Regions from separate parts of the Photobacterium sp. DNB23_23_1 genome, predicted to be linked through region 3. Evidence: riboswitches for the same ligand, from Rfam matches in the RefSeq annotation. Region 3 holds a riboswitch; each other region holds the start of a gene.
What was found. A riboswitch is a leader RNA that binds a small molecule or an ion and turns the genes downstream of it on or off. The one in region 3 is predicted to bind thiamine pyrophosphate.
Positions count from the first base shown of each region.

Region 1: linked by a shared signal. The riboswitch ahead of thiC (phosphomethylpyrimidine synthase ThiC) and the one ahead of thiB (thiamine ABC transporter substrate binding subunit) in region 3 are both predicted to bind thiamine pyrophosphate.
Region 2: linked by a shared signal. The riboswitch ahead of thiD (bifunctional hydroxymethylpyrimidine kinase/phosphomethylpyrimidine kinase) and the one ahead of thiB (thiamine ABC transporter substrate binding subunit) in region 3 are both predicted to bind thiamine pyrophosphate.

Region 1 is NZ_JBNNXT010000003.1:1,576-3,844, reverse strand. Features, by position in the region: gene thiC (phosphomethylpyrimidine synthase ThiC) at 1-1,316, opposite strand, end outside; TPP riboswitch at 1,429-1,526, opposite strand; gene ACVA53_RS02895 (voltage-gated chloride channel family protein) at 1,637-2,269, opposite strand, start outside.
Region 2 is NZ_JBNNXT010000029.1:52,276-54,544, forward strand. Features, by position in the region: gene ACVA53_RS17130 (ABC transporter ATP-binding protein) at 1-141, opposite strand, end outside; gene thiD (bifunctional hydroxymethylpyrimidine kinase/phosphomethylpyrimidine kinase) at 198-1,025, opposite strand; TPP riboswitch at 1,086-1,184, opposite strand; gene ACVA53_RS17140 (PhnA domain-containing protein) at 1,380-1,952, opposite strand; gene ACVA53_RS17145 (hypothetical protein) at 2,205-2,269, shown strand, end outside.
Region 3 is NZ_JBNNXT010000011.1:83,430-85,698, reverse strand. Features, by position in the region: gene thiP (thiamine/thiamine pyrophosphate ABC transporter permease ThiP) at 1-270, opposite strand, end outside; gene thiB (thiamine ABC transporter substrate binding subunit) at 284-1,264, opposite strand; TPP riboswitch at 1,374-1,473, opposite strand; gene ACVA53_RS09500 (DUF547 domain-containing protein) at 1,581-2,269, opposite strand, start outside.

The sequences.
Region 1 (2,269 bases), on a different contig from region 3:
ATCATGTGCATCGGTACATGGCCAGGCCCTTCGATCATTACCTGGACATCGTATTCCCACGCGATCTTGGTCAGCTCACCCAGAGTACGTAGCTCACTAAACTGCGCCTCATCATTGGCATCAGCCACCGACCCCGGACGCAGGCCATCCCCTAACGATAGGGCAATATCGTACTGAGCACAGATCTCACAAATCTCGCGGAAATGCTCATACAAGAAGCTTTCCTGATGATGAGCCAAACACCATTTGGCCATGATCGAACCACCGCGCGAGACAATACCAGTGAGCCTTTTGGCCGTCATTGGGACATAGCGCAATAAGACACCGGCATGGATAGTGAAGTAATCAACGCCCTGCTCCGCTTGCTCAAGCAGGGTATCGCGGAACACCTCCCAGTTGAGGCTCTCAGCAATACCATTGACCTTCTCCAGTGCCTGATACATAGGTACGGTACCAATCGGAACCGGGCTGTTACGAATGATCCACTCGCGGGTTTCGTGAATATTTCGGCCGGTTGAGAGATCCATCACCGTGTCGCCGCCCCACCGGGTAGACCACACTAACTTCTCAACCTCTTCTTCGATAGATGAACTAACCGACGAATTGCCGATATTGGCATTAACCTTGACCAAAAAATTCCGGCCAATGATCATCGGTTCAGATTCCGGATGATTGATATTACAAGGGATAATTGCCCGGCCTTCGGCAACTTCGCGGCGGACAAATTCAGGCGTGATTTCTTCAGGAAGGTTAGCACCAAAAGCCATGCCCGGATGCTGTTGGTTTAGCACCTCATCGCGATATTTCGCACGCCCCATGTTTTCACGAATGGCGATAAACTCCATTTCGGGCGTAATGATCCCTTGGCGGGCATAGTGCAACTGGGTGACATTGGTACCGATCTTGGCGCGACGGATACGCGCCTGCTGTTCAAAGCGCAGTTCATCAAGTGTGTCATCGGCCAAACGGGCTTTGGAATATTGCGAACTTAGCTCATCAAGGTGCTCGGTATCCCCCCGATCCTCAATCCATGCCTCACGCAATTTGGGCAGGCCAGCATAGATATCTGCGGGTTGATCCGGATCCGTATAAAAGCCTGAAGTGTCATAAACACGGATTGCTTCATTGGGCTCAAAAACGGGATCGTCTTTGGTACCACCAATTAAGCTATCAGCCAAAGTAATTTCACGCATTGGTACACGAATATCTTCGCGACTACCGGTAACATAAACTTTCCGGGAGTTAGGGTAGGCTTGAATGGTCAGTGAATCGATAAATTGTTTCGCTTCCAGTCTCGCTTGTTTGCGATTCGACATAGCAATTTCCTTTTTTGTCCATAAAGGGGAAGTTGCTTGGCGGATGGGTGCGTAAACAAGAGGCTATACGTAGGGTGTATAGTTTCGTCTGATACTGTGGATACAGTGATACAGAAGAGTCTCTCTTGTTCCCTTCGCAGGTATTAGCCTGATCAGGTTCTACGGATCCCGCAATGCGGTCTCAGCCAAATGGCACTCCGACAAGTTGAAATAGCAGTATATGAAAGGGGTTCAACCACGGCAAGATAGAACCCACAAAATTAATACTTAATTGGCAAAAACATTGTTACCTTTGCATAACACGCCACGTTAAAACAAAATTATTTGAAGCGTTTCACAAGTAATTTAAGCAATGAGGAATGGGTTTCTCTCAACTCGCCCAGCTTATGGGTGATCTTCGGCGCACCATCCAAGTCAAGCAACTTAGGTACCGCCACTCGTTGCGATGAATAGATCCCGGTGTGGCCACTGAAGAAATAAGCGGTATAGCAAGCAATGGCAAAATACAACATATGTTCGGCCCCAAATAGCTCAACGCCCATAATGGTACAAGCCAATGGCGTATTGGTCGCAGCGGCAAATACCGCCAAGAAACCAAGAGCAGCAAACAAGTCAACCGGAGCACCTAGCACCCAAGCCATGGTATTACCCAGAGTTGCGCCAACAAAAAACAGCGGTGTGACCTCACCGCCCTTATAACCAGCAGCAAGGGTGATTGCCGTCAACAACAGCTTGATTAACCAGCTATACCATTCGGCACCTCCCTCTTGGAAGGCCGTTAAGATACTGACACCACCTTCTCGGCTTGAGTAAACACCCAGACCAATATAGTCATAGTTACCAATTAGCTGCACAGCACCAATAACGATTAAACCACCGACCATTACAATCAGATACGGATTTTTCAGGGTAGCCTTAAAGATATCTTTGAAGGCATGGGTTAGTTCACCGAA
Region 2 (2,269 bases), on a different contig from region 3:
AAGCAGGGTGGTTTTACCACAGCCACTTTTACCAAGCAGGCAGGTCCATTTTCCTGCTGGTAGCGTAACATCGAGCTGTTTGAACAGTGGGTGCTCTGCATCGTTATAGCGAAGCGTTAGCCGCTCAACATTGACTGTCATCCCTACTGCTTTGTCAGTGGCGAGAGTGTTATTCATTATTTGTTTAGCTTCCATGCTTATTCAGGTTTGAAATGGCCTGCAAAGAAATGGTTTACCGGTCCGTGTCCTGAACCAATTTGTAGCTCATCTGCATGCTTGATAGCCTTAGTGATATAGCTCTTGGCATGTCGAACTGCGTCTTCTAGCGGGTATTTTTGGGCAAGGAAGGAAGCCGTAGCCGCCGAGAGTGTACACCCAGTACCGTGGGTATTTCGGGTTGCTATTCGTGGTGTGCTCATGCGAATAACGTCATTTTCGAGGATGAGTAAATCGGTACTGAAGTCATCTTTTTCTAGGTGGCCACCTTTGAGAAGGGTTGAGCGGGCACCGATAGCTCGCAGTGCTGAAATCATGTCAGACATTTGCTGCTCGGTTTCCGGAAGCGCAGAGCCAATAAGAGCTGCTGCTTCAGGGAGGTTTGGTGTAATCACTTCTGCAAGGGGAAGTAGCTCTGATTTGAGTGTTGAGATGGCGTCTTGCTCAAGCAGCAGGTCACCACTAGTCGCCACCATTACTGGGTCAATAACCAAAAACTTAGGTTGGTATTGACGCAGCTTTTTTGCCACCATGCGGATGATATTGGCATCGCTCAGCATACCAATTTTAACGGCTTTAACGTCAAGATCTGAAAATACAGTATCCAGTTGTTGTTCGACAAAACTAGGATCAATACCAAGAATGCCAGTGACACCTTGGGTATTTTGTGCCGTTAAGGCTGTGATTACCGAACAGGCATAGCCGCCAGTTGCAGAGATAGCTTTAATGTCGGCTTGGATGCCAGCACCGCCGCCGCTATCTGAACCAGCAATGGTAAGAGTAATTGGGGTATTTGATGGAATTGACATAGTTACCTCTATCAAAGACGTAAGGTAGCTAATGCCATCGTACCTGAAAGGGTGCGAAAAGGGGCAGTGCAGCTAGTTCCCTACGCCATTATTAAATGGATCAGGTTCAACGGGTCCCACTACGTGGTCTCAGCGCTCGGCGCTCCCCGACTAACGAACAAAATTTTACTTGTTGGCCTAAAGAGAAATATTGGCCTTTAAAAAACTGCTTTTCGGCTTATATGCCTGAATATGTGGCTAATCTAAACATGTTTTTTCCTATAGGGCAAACATGTTAGGAATAAAATGAGGTGATGGATGAAGAAAATACAGCAGAGGAATGAACTGGCAGCCACAGCGTGGCTGCCAGTTTAATTACATTTTTTTACAATATGCAGCAATAATAACCATATTGGTGCCCGCCGCTTTACCTGAAACATGTAAAGGGTTGTCAGTCAGGCGGATACCACGTACAGCTGTACCTTGCTTGATCACAAGGTTTGAGCCTTTTACTGGCAGGTCTTTGATGATTGTTACATTGTCACCGGCCTGTAGAGCGGTACCGTTCACGTCAACAGTTTTAATCGCATCAAGCTCAGCAAGTGCGATACCTTTCTCTGCCCATTCGATCATGTCTTCTTCCATGTACAGCATATCGAGCAAATCCTGTGCCCAAGTCTCTGAAGAAAGGCGCTTCAGTAAACGGTAAGCCATTACCTGAACAGCGGGCTCTTGGCTCCACATGCTGTCGTTTAAACAACGCCAGTGGTTTTGGTCCAGGGTTTCAGCGTCTTCGATTTCTGTACGGCAAGTGCCACATACCATCACACAGCTACCCGCTGTTTGATCAGGAGACGCAGGTACTTCATAAACGCTCAGGTTGTCTTCTGAACTACACAGTTCACATTTAGCGCCAGAGCGCTCTTTAACGATCGATTCAATGCTCATAGGAATATTCCAAGGAAGTGTAATGGTGTTAGCTACCATACAGGTAACTATTCTGTTTATTATGCCATCTAATTCTGAGAAGGAAAGGAATCAAGATCAAGATCACAATACTCTCATTTACTTACGTTCAAAAAACAGCCTTATTCAAAATTCATGTAAAAAAAATGAAACGAAAATGTATAGGTGATATTGGCTTGTGACTAATATTAAAGTGCCTAAACAAGCAGTTATTGAGAAAAAATAGGAATATATATGAAGAAGGTACTTTTTTTACTTTCAGCTTTTGCACTTATTGGGTGTGATGACGACGATGTGGT
Region 3 (2,269 bases):
GATCCGCATTAGCAGGGCTTTGCCTGGGAATTGCCGGCGCGATAGGGCATAGGCAACAGGAATGGCAGGCACAATACTCAGCAGTGTCGAGAGCAGGGCTTGGGTAAAGGAGAAACCGGTAATATGCCGCAGGTATGGATCATTCCAAAGTAAGGCAATATCAAGATCACTGGCTTCATTGATCAAGGCGGCAAGGGCCCCGAACACGAGAAAGAGAATGAGCCCGGCAGTCATCAGGCCGGGCACCAGTTGGGGGGTACGTGCGTTCAAAAGTGAGTGCCCGCTACTTGGTCAGTGCTTGTTGCCACTCGCGTACCCAGCTTCTGCGCTGCTTGGCAACATCCTGGGCAGAAAACTCCAGCGCCTTTGCGGGCAGGGTTAGCACGTTGAATTCAGCGGGCTGCGCGACATTCGTCACCGGGTACATCCAGTTACCCGTCGGGATCACGGATTGGAACTCTGGGGTCAGGATAAAGGCCAGAAACTGATCGGCCAGTGCCTGGTTAGGGCTGCTTTTCAGTTTGGCGGCAACCTCTACTTGCATGTAATGCCCTTCACTGAAGTCGGCTGCTTTGTATTTGTCATCCTGCTCGGCAACTAAGTGGTAGGCCGGGGAGGTGGTGTAAGAGAGCACCATATCGGCCTCGCCCTTGAGGAACATGCTATAGGCTTCAGACCAACCTTTGGTGACCGTGACTGTTTTCTGTGCCAGTTGCTGCCAAGCGTCTGAGGCTTTATCGCCATAGATCGATTTCATCCACAGCATCAGGCCTTGGCCCGGTGTCGAGGTACGCGGATCTTGGTAGATGATGCTCAAGTCATCACGGTTGACCAACTCATCCAAACTCTTGGGTGGGTTCGCCAGCTTGGTGCTGTCATAGACAAAGGCGAAGTAGCCGTAGTCATAAGGAACAAAGGTGGTGTCGCTCCATCCGTTTGGCAGAGTTAACTTGCTGGTATCAACCTGATGCTCAGCCAGTAGTCCTGTTTTCTTGGCTTCGGCGATCAGGTTGTTATCAAGGCCAAGCAATACATCGGCTTTGGTGCGCTTACCTTCAAGGCGAATGCGGTTGAGGATGGATACACCATCATCAAGCGCGACAAATTCCAAATTACATTCGCACTGTGCCTCAAAGGCTTTTTCGATCGCCGGACCCGGTCCCCAGTCTGAGGCGAATGAGCTGTAGGTGTAAACCGTCAGGGTATTGTCCACGGCCAATGCCGGAGCGGCAGCCAAGGTTAGAAGAGGGAGTAATTTTTTCACTATGCGCTCCTGATGCTCTTGCGTCCGGCAAGAGGAATAAAAATCGTATGAGCGGCACAGGGTTGAGCATAAGGCTGGCATCATGCCAGCCTCGCGGGATAACAAGGCATACCGTATAGAACTCAATTCCTACGCCAGCATTAACTGGATCAGGTTCTGTGGGTTTTGCCTTAGCAATCTCAGCGACAAGCGCTCCCCAATGAGAACGCTGATTATTGTAATGTGCTGAGGTACGGGTTGCCAGTAGGAACATTCTTTTATGCTAACCCAGATATCGGATGAGCGGCGCGTTGGCTGTTTGTTGCTCCAGAAGGGGCTATTTTGCATCATTGAGTGACCAGTTGTAGTCATAACTGACATTGCCTAGCGTAACCTGTGCCCCCTGCCGGTATTGGTTGATGTGTTTTTGAAGTTGAGATTGGTTACCAAAGTCACTGCCGTACCAGTCATAAATTGAAGAAAGTGTGGTTTTGCCGCTTTGTGGGTTCACGCCTTTACGGCTGTTGATAAAGCGTACGGCTGACTTTTCCAGCAGGCGTTCGTTGTTGCTGGCGGTGAATGCGTCTGGCTGGAGATCCGGGCAGCCTAGGCTGGCACAGTTGACCACATAGTGGATACGCGGGTCACGCCAGATAGGCCGTAAGATACGGTGCTCGATATCATTGAGGGAGAGCGTTTTGCCATTAATTGTGAGTACTTGCTCATCCCATGGTCCAAAGCTGAAGAAGCCACCCAGTTTGGTGATGGACGTAATAGGGTAGTTATCGAGGATCAGCTTAACCGTTTGGGCATTGTAGAGATTTACCCAGTAGGCAAATTGCTCGTTACGGTTTAGCTGGTGCGGATCGAGTTTGGTAAGATCGCGCAGGTAGCGATCCAGTTCATACTTGTCACTGTCCGTTACCCGGCCATAGCGGAACAAGGTTTGGTTTGGCTGGACGACAAGGTATTTATCGAGCAGGCGCTGCCAGCGGTTATGATCAACCGTTTGTGAATTGGTGGTGG